Phyllobacterium zundukense: one gene and its partner. The protein of the gene in region 1 interacts with the protein of each later gene in a pairwise test. Links are inferred from orthologs where the notes say so. Each region holds a gene or a part of one and is shown on either strand. Other genes may lie near its edges.

Region 1 (6,163 bases):
ATCGATCAGGACGGACAGGTGACGGTTACCTGCTCGCCCACGACACCCTATGTCGTGGCGCTCAGCCCCGGCGGCGCCAATGCGGGCCCGACCGCCCGCCGGATGACGAAAGGCGCCGAATTCATCACCTATGGTCTCTACAGAAACACGGCAAGAAGCTTGCCGTGGGGCGACACCACCGGCACCAATACGGTAGGCGGAACAGGCACCGGCCTTGCGCAGAACCTGCCGGTCTATGCGCGGATCCCGCCGCAGACGACCCCGACGCCAGGTACCTATAGCGATACGATCATCGTCACGGTGACGTATTGACAATCGGGGCCGTTTGTCAGCCGACGACGACCCTGTTCTTGCCCGACCGCTTCGCGCGGTAGAGCCGTTCGTCGGCACGCCCGAACAACTGGTCGAAACTGTCGCCGTCTCCCGGGTAGTTGGCAACGCCGATACTGACAGTGACGCTCTGGACATTCTGGTGAGGTGCTGCCTCGACAGCCACGCGCAGGCGTTCCGCCATGGCGGACGCGCCTTCCGCCGACAATCCCTGGCACAGGCCGATGAATTCCTCGCCGCCGTAGCGGTAAAAAGGATCGCCTATGCGCATATGGGCCATCATCTTGTGGGCTGCCGATTGCAGGACCCAATCACCGGTCTGATGGCCATAGGTGTCGTTGATGCTTTTGAAATCGTCGAGATCGATGGCGATCAGACTGAAGGTCGTGCCTTCCTTTTTCGCCCGCGCAAACAATTGCGGCCCGTCCGCATCGAGGCTGCGGCGGTCGAGCGCGCCGGTCAGACTGTCACGGCCGGATTCCTCCAGCAATCGCTCATATCTCTCACGATAGGTCAGGGACTCGAAGACCCCTCTGACATTCATGGCAGCGCCATGACCCTTATCCAGGTCGAACCAGCGCAGATAGGCCTCGATCATGCAACTGTAGACGACGGCAGCGGCAATCTTCGCGACCCAGCCGCCGAGAAGAGCCGACATTGGCGTGCCACTGATTGCATGCAGCGCTGCGAAAAAACCGAGCTGGTCAAAGGTGAGGGTCAACGCCGAGGCAACGAAGATGCGGACGATCCTGGCCTTTGCAAAGAAGCGGCCCAGTCTTTCGTAGAGCAGAATGACGGCAATGGAATCGAGGAAGAGCAGGGCTGTTCCCCAGATCATCAGGGAGCCCATCTCGTCAACGAACTGCATATCGGGCTGGCGGCCCGGCATGGCGTGCAGCGTTTCATGATTGCGCGCGATCATGATTAGCCCCACCAGCAGGAAGTTGCCGATGAGAAGGCCGTAGATTGGCTGGCGCACGACCAGGGCGTCCTCCTTGATGTAGAGGAGCAGGATCATCATCAGCTTGCCGCTGAACAGCACCGTCGAGCCCGGCGAAATGATACCGAATGGAAGCTGGATATAGAAAACCGCGGCAAGATAGGTTTCAAGGAAGTGCATCACGCCGAGCGCACAAACGAATATGCCGAGGCCATAGCGGTTGCGGCCATGCAGAAGGGCCGTCATCACACCGAAATAGAGCAGCGATTCAGACAGGAGCAATAAAATATTGGATGTAATCATCGACTATTCTGCAATTGGAACAAGCGGATGTAATACCATACCAATTGCTAAGGGACCTTTGATAATCTCAGCCTGACGGCCCGATCCGATTTTATGCGCTCCCGGTGTTCATGGACCAGGAACTGCGAAAACCGCAACAGCTGTCGCAAGTCTCTGACGCCAAGTATCGATTGTATGATTGGCCGTTCTATTACTGGAGAAGAAGCGCCGAAAAAGCAAAAGGCCGGGAGCTACCCGACCTTCCTAAACTTACCTCAACATCAGTGCCAGTACATCCGTGGTCAAAAATGGAAATAAGCTATTCGCTATGTGTAATCATTAGCCTGTCATTGCGACAGAATAATGACGGGTAGAAATTTGGAAGCGCGTACGCCGAACAAATCGCGCTTGGGAACAAGGTGAACGATCATGGTAAAGACAGGGTTAATAGATCGGCGTTAATTGGATGAAACTGGTCCAAGCATCCTGTCCTGGTTCGCCCGTCCGCCTATGCAACTGTAGCGGACCTCATAGCGGGGATCCATGATGGCCGTCACATCCTGCGCCGTGCAGGTGCGTCCCGTGCTGCGCAGAAACTGTTCGGCGGCATCGCGATAGACAACAGGAGGTGTCGCTACGAGGCTGTTGGCGACGCCCATTCCAAGGCCACGGACGAAACCTTCCGTTGTCTTTCCGGCGGCACCGGGTCCTATCATCAAGCGCCCGCGGGCCGGATTGTCGATTATCTCGAATGACTGGCCGCGTTCGGTCGTGAACTGTTGCTGGGGAAGGCCGCCATAATTCGATTTGGCGTAGTCGATTCCGGCGCACCCGCTGAGCGCAGCCACGAGGAGAGGGGCCGTCAGCCGCAAAAACAGTTTCATGATTCACTCCGGTTTTTCGTTGGCTGCCAAATGTCTTTCAGGGCAGTTTGCGTCATTGGCAGTCAACGGTCCATTTCGTGGATGGTTCCCGTATCACTCCTCGATCAGATTGCCCAGCAGACCGGCGATGACCTTTGCGGCGGCGGCAGGAAGGTCCTCGGCGATCAGGCCAAAGCCGAGACGTCGCGCGGCAGCGCCGTGAATGAAGACCGCCGCGCAAGCGGCCTCATAGGGCGGCATGCCTTGCGCCAACAATCCCCCGGTAAGGCCCGCGAGAACGTCACCGGAGCCCGCCGTTGCCAGGAGCGGCGTGCCATTGGCGTTGATGGCCGCGCGGCCATCCGGCGATGCTATCACCGTATCGGCGCCCTTGTAGACGATGACCGCACCGGCGCGGACAGCGGCAGCACGGGCTCTTTCAAGTTTGGACGGCATTTTGGTTTCGACGACATCGGGAAACAGCCGCTTGAATTCGCCTTCATGCGGCGTCAACACCAGTCTGGTCGATGGCGATTTCCGTGCCGCAGCGAAGAGAATGTCCGGATGATCCTGAAATGACGTCATTGCGTCGGCGTCGAAGACCAGTTTGTCCGCTTGATCCTGCAGCAGCGAAAGAGCGAATTTGCGAGCCGTTTCGCCAATGCCGAAACCGGGGCCGAGCACGAAGGCGGACGGTTTTCGCTTTTCGATGAACGAGCGCAGATCCTCCATATGATCGCAGCGGCTGAGCATGATCGAGGTGAGGTGGGCGGCGTTGACAGCGAGAGCCTCGGCCGGCGACAGCAGCGTCACCGCGCCCGCGCCGCTTCTTGCTGCGGCAAGGGCCGAGAGCCGCGCGGCGCCGGTCGCGGTCGCATCGCCGGAAAACACCGCCACATGGCCGCGCCTGTATTTATGTGTGTCGACGTCCGGCGCCGGAAGCAGCTTTTGCCAGAGCGCCGGCGTGTTTTCGAAACAGCGCGGCTGAAGTGTGTCCAGAACATCATCTGCGATGCCGATATCAGCAACGATCAGATCACCGCACAAAGTGCGTCCAGGGTAGAGCAGGTGCCCCGGCTTCTTGCGAAAGAAGGTGGTCGTGCAGTGCGCCTTGAAGACGGGCCCGAGCGGCTGGCCGCTAAAGCCATCGAGGCCTGACGGAACGTCCACCGCCACGCGGCGTACCGGCGCATCATTGGCGCGGGCGATTGCAACTGCAACCTTGCCCGTGACCGGCCTGTCGAGGCCCGCACCAAACAGGGCGTCGACAACGAGGCTTTTGTCTGCCGGGTGGAATCCGTCAATCGGGCGAGGCTTGAGCGGGCAGTCTGCCAATGCACGCGCTGCGTCGGTTCCGGGCTTGGGTTCGCCCGCAGACCAGATATACACGCGCGCGCCGCTCTCGGCGAGGATGCGGGCAATGACATAGCCATCGCCACCATTGTTGCCGGGTCCGCACAGGATATGGAATTCGGCTATGTCGCCCTGTCGGGCGAGGAGATGGCGGGCGATGGCAGTGCCGGCGTTCAGCATCAGACCGTAGCCGTCGCCCGGGCCAGCCGCGATGGTCAGCCTGTCTGCCTCACCCATCTCGCGGGGCGTCAAAATCTCGTAAGCCATTGCGGAGCGACACCTTCTTTACGGAATATGCCAGCCACACTAGTGATTTCACATCCATCCCGAAAGCCTTCAACGCGGCCATGCATCCAAAGCTCGCTTCATGCGTTCCTGACCTGGCACCTTTGGAGGGAATGTCATGACTGAAACACGCATCAAGGAACATATGGAAGTAATCGGCGCCGACGGCGTCCATGTCGGCACCGTCGACCGCCTCGAGGGCGGGCGGATCAAGCTGACGAAGAAAGACAGCGGCGAGGGCTCGCACAAGGGTCACCACCACTACATTTCGATATCGCTGATCGCGGAAGTTGAGGGCAACAAGGTTCGCCTCTCCGCCAATTCCGATGTCGCGGTGATGTTCGAGGAAGAAGCGTCGGAGAAATAAACTTCCATGACCAATGCAAGGCTGCTGCGGCCAACAGGCAGGTATTGCTAGGCAGCACCCAGCCGCACCAGCACGGCGCGCGGAATGCCATAATGGCGGATGGGGTCGTCGTGATTGCGCAGGCCGCACAGTTCGCGCTGGATGAAATAGGCATGCACCGCTTGCGCGGCGGCCTTGAGACATAATTGCCGCTCCGTGTCCGTCGCCGCGTTCAATCTCTCCAGTGTCTGCTCGACCTTTTGTCCGGCGCGGCCGAGGGCGGCGGCCATTTCGCCCATGATCTCCATATCGATGGCACTGGGCGGGCTGTTTCTGTCGAAACGGGACGAAATGCTTTGTGGCGGTCGAAAGGACATGGTTGATTTTGTCGGTAATTTACAGGGTTCGACGAAGCGGCCCCAGTGGCCGGCGAGCGCCTGATAATTCGAGCACAGAGTTGAAGGTGGTGCAAGCGCGGGGTACGCTGCGGCGTGCCACCGTTGGAGCGTTCCATCGGAAGTAGTTCCCTTTGAACCCTTAAGTCGGCATGGCACTTGTCGATGATGATGATGTCGCTGTAACATTCATGGGTATTGCAACAGGTACATTCCTTCCTTGCGCGACAAAACACGTCAACAGAACCGACACCCTGGCCTCCTTGATCGTCGAACTTTGCTGATGTCAATTTCTCTTGGCCCCGGTCTTGGCATATTAAGACTGGCTGGCTCCAGGGCCAGTGTGGTCCATGGTTCCATGGGCTTCGCATGGAAGGGTGCTGCGGCTGAAATCAGGGTATCACCCGCAAAGACGACGCGCCGCGGCCTGTGGGTCTGGGATTATACGACTGTCATTGCCACGACCAACGAGAAGAACATTCTGCTGAATGAATGCGTCAACAGTTCTATCACGGACCTGTACTGTTTCACTACAGAGGCGCTGATTACGGCACATGCAGCAGCGATGCGCGGTTTCAATGCGCAGGCTAGTGGGTTGGGCATTCGAGTGTGGGGTCTAGACGGCGACCGCGACTATTTTTCTGACGGTTCCGGATACTCCAACCTCTTCGCCAATATAGACGCGGTAATAGCGTTCAATGCAGCCTCGACCACGGCAGAGAAGTTTTGCGGTTTCCAGATCGACAACGAACCGCCTGATAACAACGGCCTCACGACGTTTCATAATGACATAGCATCATCTGCGCTCTCGACGACACCAGGTTCCGGCGTCTGGCAGAGCACGCAGGAACTCGACCGTGAATACCTCATGCGCGATTGGGTCGAAATGCACAAGCAATGCAAGAGCCGCTGCGCCAACAATGGCTTGCTCTTCGCTTCTGCACTGCCCAACTGGTTCGATGCTTATTTTGGCGAGCCGATAACCTGTATCTTCGACCACCTGGATGGGGCAGGGGCGATCAGTCAAAATGTGTTTCTGCATCTGGCTCGTTATATCGACGTCGGTGCATCCATGACCTATGTGACCACGGCCTCCAAGCTGATCGAAAAAATCCGCTACGAGGTCAACAGGGCCAACACCATCGTACCACCGACGCAGATCGGCAATTCGATCGAGACCGTAACGGGCGTCGGCTCCGGTGCTTCCTACGGCGACACGGTAGGCAAGCAGACCAAGGCTGCAGCGCTTGCTGACCTTGCTGCGGCCGCTGCTGCATATTCAGGCGATCCGGCCTATAGCTGGACCAACATTCATGACTGGTCGGGGTGGAAGGCCCTGAGCCCGGCGTCAACAAACACATCGACACCA
Region 2 (6,035 bases), 500 kb from region 1 along the record:
GGGCTACGAGCCCGGCCGCTGCCGTCGCGACGCGGAACGGATGCGATAGAAAAACGCCGGACGGGCGGTCTTCGGATCGCATATCACTACCAAAAGACGCGCTTCGACGACCGCCCGTCTTCCCAACCATTCAATGGCCAGACTCGAGATGAGGGCGTGGCAAGGGAGAAACGTGATGGGTTTTCGGGGCTTTCCGTTCCACATCTCAATTCGAACTTGCCGAAGCATGGCTTTTGACAGACAACGTTGACGTAAAGGTAATATGAATTTACCCGGCTTGTCAGGCCGTTGGAATTGGGAGGTTTCAGTATGGCATATGATGCCGACGCCATCGTCATCGGCGCGGGGCTCGCGGGGCTGGTTGCGGCGACGGAATTGGCCGACGCTGGAAAACGCGTGATCATCCTCGATCAGGAGCCGGAGCAGACGCTTGGTGGACAGGCGTGGCGGTCGTTCGGCGGGTTGTTCTTTGTCGATTCTCCCGAGCAGCGCCGTTTGCGCATCAGGGATTCGCGGGCGCTTGCCCTGCAGGACTGGATAGGTTCGGCCGGTTTCGACCGGGAGGAAGATCATTGGCCACGCAAATGGGCGGAGGCCTATATCGATTTTGCGGCGGGCGAGAAACGCTCATGGCTGCATGCGCAGGGCATGCGCTGGTTCCCAGTCGTCGGCTGGGCCGAGCGCGGCGGATCGCTGGCCACCGGACACGGCAATTCGGTGCCGCGCTTTCATATCACCTGGGGAACGGGGCTTGGCGTGGTCGAGCCATTCATTCGCCGCGCCCGCGAGGCCGAGCGGCAAGGCCGCATTTCCTTCCGCTTCCGCCATCGGGTAACAACGCTGGTCACGAGCGCCGGAACGGTGGACGGGGTCGAAGGCGAGATACTTGTGCCCAGCGACGTCAGGCGCAGCGAGCCGAGCTCGCGCATTGTCGCGGACACATTTGCCCTGAAGGCGCAAGCCATCATCGTTGCAAGCGGCGGTATCGGTGGCAACCACGATCTGGTGCGCAAGAACTGGCCCAAGCGGCTGGGAACGCCGAAACATCTGATCAGCGGCGTGCCAGACCATGTCGACGGGCTGATGCTGGGTGTCGCCGAGCGGGCAGGCGCGCATCTGATCAACGGCGACCGCATGTGGCATTATGTAGAGGGCGTGCACAATTGGGACCCGATCTGGACCAAGCACGCAATCCGCATCCTGCCCGGCCCGTCATCGCTGTGGTTCGATGCGCAGGGTGATCGCCTGCCGGCGCCGTGCATGCCGGGTTTCGACACCTTGTCGACGCTCGATCGCATCATGAAGTCCGGTTACGACTATTCCTGGTTCGTGCTGAACCAGACGATCGTGAAGAAGGAATTCACGCTTTCCGGTTCGGAGCAGAATCCCGACTTTACCAGCAAAAGCTGGCGACAGGTGGCGAAGCGCGCCCTCGGCGGCGTGCCTGCACCGGTCCAGGCCTTCCTAGACAATGGCGAGGATTTCATCGTCGAGAAGGATTTGTCCGATCTGGTGCGCCGCATGAATGCGCTGACCGGCGACAATCTCATCGATGCGGGCAGGCTGAGGGCGCAGATCGTGGCGCGGGACCGCGAAGTCGATAATCCCTATACGAAAGACGCGCAGATCACGGCCATCCGCGGCGCCCGCAATTATATTGGCGACAGGCTGGTGCGCGTGGTTCCGCCGCACAAGATCCTCGATCCGAAGCACGGACCCCTGATCGCCGTTCGGCTCAACATCCTGACCCGCAAATCGCTCGGCGGTATCGAGACGGATCTGAGCGCTCGGGCGCTGAAAGCAGATGGCGAGCCGCTGGCCGGCGTCTATGCCGTGGGCGAGGCGGCCGGCTTCGGTGGCGGCGGCATGCATGGCTACAATTCGCTCGAGGGCACGTTCCTCGGCGGCTGCATCTTCTCGGGTCGCACGGCGGGCAGGGCGGCGGCGAAGGCTCTCTGAACGCCGCCTCAGGCCGGTTTGATCAGGCGGATTTGGCAGTTATGAGCGCTGACCGCGGATGGTCATGTCGAACTGGACGACATTGGAATAGATCGGCGTGCCGACATCCATGCCATAGCGTGAGCGCATGACCTTGCCCTGTACATGAAAGGTGATCGAATTCTTGCCATGGTCCGAAAGGTTGGCCTGAAAACTTGCCGGGCTGCTCTTGCCGCGTGCCGTCAGGATGCCGGCCACCTCGGCCGTGTCGGCGCTGGTCTGCGTGATTTGCGTCGACTTGAAGGTGATGGTTGGATAATTCGCGGAGTCGAAAACCGCATCCGAGCGCAGGAAGCTCTCGATCCGAGCTTGCCCGGTGGAAACGCTTTCCGGATAGAGCGTGAAATTAATCATCGACTGGCTGATGTCTGACTTGTTCAGCGCGAACGTGCCGGAGAACTTCTTGAAATTGCCGGTAATGCCGCCCCCGCCCACCTGGGAAACGGTAAAGCCGACACGAGATGAGGGCTGGATAGCATAGCGCCCCGCAACTTCGGACAACGTGTCCGCTTGGGCAGCGATCGGGGAGAAGGCAAGGAGGGTGGCAATGCCCGCCCGCAGAACGTTGGAAAATAGTGCGTCAGTGGTCTTCATGATGATTTTCCTGTCAGTTTGAACGCCTCTTGCCGGCTTTTCGCGGCAGTCGGGCTCAGCATACGCATGAGGATTGCATCCCTCTGCCAGAAATGGTGGTGCAGCGCTGCAAGGATGTGCGCTACCGCGACGAAGGCGGATAGATAGGCGAGCCAGGCGTGGCTGGCCGTCCAGAAAGCCTCGGCAGCGTCGGATATCGTGATGGGAAGTTGCGGGATCACGACGAGATTGAACATGAATGTCGGAATTTGCAGGGGCGAACTCGATGCCACCGCCCAGCCGGTCAGCGGCACAAGAAACAGGCTGAGATAGAGGATGGTATGGGCGCCATGCGCGGCTACCCGCTCAACCGGGCTCATGCTTTGAGGATCACGCGGCCGAGGATTCGCGACTTTCCAGAGAAGACGGAACGCAGAGAGGCCAAGAATCAGGAAGCCAAAGGATTTGTGCCACTGGTAGAGGCTGAACTGGAGGGTGAAATCGCTCACCCTGACCATCAGATAGCCAAGCACGATCTGTCCAATAAAAATGAGGCCGATGATCCAGTGAAAGAGGATCGACACCAAACCAAACGATTCCCTGCTATTTCGCAGCATCAGCGCACTCCATCGCGCAGGTCGCTCAAATCATGAGACAAGACCTGGCGCGAGGTGAACACCGCTGATCCGAATAATATTCGGGATCGTTTCGCTTTTTTCTAGCCGGTCTTGGTACTCAGGAAACGCTGCGCTGCATAAAGCGAGATTGCGGCGGCGTTTGAAACGTTCAGCGATTTGATCGCGCCGGGCATATCCAGCCGGGCGAGGTGGGTGACCGTCTCACGCGTCTTCTGCCGCAGCCCCTTGCCCTCGGCGCCGAGGACAAGCGCAATGCGGCCCTCCGCCATAGTCTTCTCGAGCTCAAGCGGGCCTTCCGAATCAAGGCCGATCGTTGCGAAGCCGAGTTCGTGCAATTCGCCGATCGCATCGGCAAGATTGCGCACCTCGATATGTGGAATAAGTTCCAGGGCACCGGAGGCGGCCTTTGCCAGAACACCGGATTCCTGCGGGCTGTGACGTGCGGTGGTGATGATGGCACCTGCACCAAAGGCGACGGCGGAACGCATGATGGCGCCGACATTGTGCGGATCGGTGACCTGATCGAGAATCAGGAGCAGCGAACTGTCCTGCAGCGCCTTGAGCGACTGGGCCTTGAGCGGCTTGGCCTCGATCATGACGCCCTGATGCACGGCCTCCGAACCGGTTTCGCGATCGATGGCGCGTGGGTCGACAATTTCAACGTCGAAGGGCAGGGCGTCCGAATCGGCAATCTCCAGCCGGTCGAGCGCATTCTTCGTCACCAGCATCCGCTTGATCTGGCGCGCGGGATTGTCCAGCGCAGCGCGCACCGTATGCAGGCCATAAAGCCGCACAAGGCCTTCCGGCGCCTGGGTGCCATCGACAGCCGGGCGCGACGCGCGCTGGGCTTGCGGCGGACCTCCGGCCTTCTGGTCGCGGAACTGACGGCGCAGCGTCGCATAATGTGAATCTTTGGGTGTACGGGAAGGTTTTTGATCGGTCATGGTGCCGACATATACTCTTTTGACCGGCCAGGCGATACCGAGTTGTCACCGAAATCGCAGGCGCTGGCTCGTTTACCGTCATATTTCTTCAACCTATTTCCACAAGCCATTCATTTTCTGAAGGGAAGTGTTGACACCACGTGGGCTAGTCGGCATAAGGCCCTCCGCAAGCAGCAGCCGGGACGCATGTCCGGGAGGCTTTGCAGAGTGCCATATGGTGCGGTTCCATCGGCAGTGACCGGAGGGGTGCCCGAGTGGTTAAAGGGGACGGACTGTAAATCCGTTAGCTTGGCTTACGTTGGTTCGAATCCAACCCCCTCCACCACTGCCGGAACCGAACGCCATGATGTGCGGGTATAGCTCAGTGGTAGAGCAGCAGCCTTCCAAGCTGAATATGCGGGTTCGATTCCCGCTACCCGCTCCAGATTTGCAAGGGCACCGCGTGCACGCGACAGTGCGCAGGGGTGCTCTTCGATTTTGTCTTGAGCATTGTACCTTCGCTCATGTGTTTCCATATGAACGAGCAGGCTTAGGCAATTCAAACCCGATTGATCGTTTTTGATCGAGCGGGTGACTGTGCTGACGGACGGCTTGCTGTCTCGTCTGAGCTACAAACATGGTACCGGCGCAAGACCGGTTGTGATGACGAGAGAACGACAGCTATGGCTAAGAGCAAGTTTGAACGTAACAAGCCGCACGTCAACATTGGCACGATTGGTCACGTTGACCATGGCAAGACGTCGTTGACGGCAGCGATTACGAAGTATTTTGGAGAGTACAAGGCGTACGACCAGATCGACGCAGCGCCGGAAGAAAAGGCGCGCGGCATCACGATCTCGACGGCGCACGTTGAATATGAGACGGCGGCGCGTCACTATGCGCACGTCGATTGCCCCGGCCACGCCGACTATGTGAAGAACATGATCACCGGTGCGGCACAGATGGACGGCGCGATCCTGGTTGTGTCGGCTGCCGACGGCCCGATGCCGCAGACGCGCGAGCACATTCTTCTGGCCCGTCAGGTTGGCGTTCCGGCGATTGTGGTGTTCCTGAACAAGGTCGACCAGGTTGACGATGCCGAGCTGCTCGAACTGGTTGAGCTGGAAGTACGCGAGCTTCTGTCGAAGTACGACTTCCCGGGCGACGACATTCCGATCGTCAAGGGTTCGGCTTTGGCTGCGCTGGAAGACTCCAACAAGGAAATCGGCGAAGACGCGGTACGCGCGCTGATGGCGGAAGTCGACAAGTACATTCCGACGCCAGAGCGTCCGGTTGACCTGCCGTTCCTGATGCCGATCGAAGACGTGTTCTCGATCTCCGGCCGTGGTACGGTTGTGACGGGCCGCGTTGAGCGCGGGATCGTCAAGGTCGGCGAAGAAGTCGAGATCATCGGCATCAAGCCGACGTCGAAGACGACGGTGACCGGCGTTGAAATGTTCCGCAAGCTGCTCGATCAGGGCCAGGCTGGCGACAACATCGGTGCCTTGCTTCGCGGTGTTGACCGTGAAGGCGTCGAGCGCGGCCAGATCCTTGCCAAGCCAGGTTCGGTCAAGCCGCACACCAAGTTCAAGGCAGAAGCCTATATCCTGACGAAGGATGAAGGTGGCCGTCATACGCCATTCTTCACCAACTACCGTCCGCAGTTCTACTTCCGCACGACCGACGTGACGGGTGTAGTGACGCTGCCGGAAGGCACGGAAATGGTCATGCCCGGCGACAACATCGCAGTCGATGTGACGCTGATCGTGCCGATCGCGATGGAAGAGAAGCTGCGCTTCGCTATCCGTGAAGGTGGCCGCACCGTCGGTGCAGGCATCGTATCGTCGATCATTGAGTAAACGACTGCATCGAACGAATTTAGAATTGGAAAAGGCGGCCGAGT

The links.
Region 2: the proteins of BLM14_RS07110 (region 1) and rlmB interact in binary tests that used the Escherichia coli proteins (3 or more experiments, as listed by UniProt). The link is inferred for Phyllobacterium zundukense from one-to-one orthologs.

Annotation. Positions count from the first base shown.
Region 1 is NZ_CP017940.1:1,447,951-1,454,113, forward strand. Bases 1,783-4,734 are described here. They hold BLM14_RS07110 (NAD(P)H-hydrate dehydratase), read right to left. Parts: upstream 4,036-4,734; coding sequence 2,530-4,035; downstream 1,783-2,529. Other genes in these bases: BLM14_RS07105 (hypothetical protein), read right to left, coding at 2,011-2,436; BLM14_RS07115 (DUF2171 domain-containing protein), read left to right, coding at 4,172-4,420; BLM14_RS07120 (DUF6665 family protein), read right to left, coding at 4,468-4,734. Also shown: BLM14_RS07095 (Csu type fimbrial protein), read left to right, coding at 1-312; BLM14_RS07100 (GGDEF domain-containing protein), read right to left, coding at 329-1,573; more of BLM14_RS07120, read right to left, coding at 4,735-4,776; BLM14_RS07125 (hypothetical protein), read left to right, coding at 5,078-6,163. UniProt on the Escherichia coli protein: Bifunctional enzyme that catalyzes the epimerization of the S- and R-forms of NAD(P)HX and the dehydration of the S-form of NAD(P)HX at the expense of ADP, which is converted to AMP.
Region 2 is NZ_CP017940.1:1,948,785-1,954,819, reverse strand. The notes cover bases 2,222-5,045. They hold rlmB (23S rRNA (guanosine(2251)-2'-O)-methyltransferase RlmB), read right to left. Parts: upstream 4,154-5,045; coding sequence 3,290-4,153; downstream 2,222-3,289. Other genes in these bases: tuf (elongation factor Tu), read left to right, coding at 4,816-5,045; BLM14_RS09780 (cytochrome b), read right to left, coding at 2,589-3,188; BLM14_RS09785 (YceI family protein), read right to left, coding at 2,222-2,592. In the rest of the region: BLM14_RS09790 (FAD-binding dehydrogenase), read left to right, coding at 310-1,959; more of BLM14_RS09785, read right to left, coding at 1,999-2,221; more of tuf, read left to right, coding at 5,046-5,991. UniProt on the Escherichia coli protein: Specifically methylates the ribose of guanosine 2251 in 23S rRNA.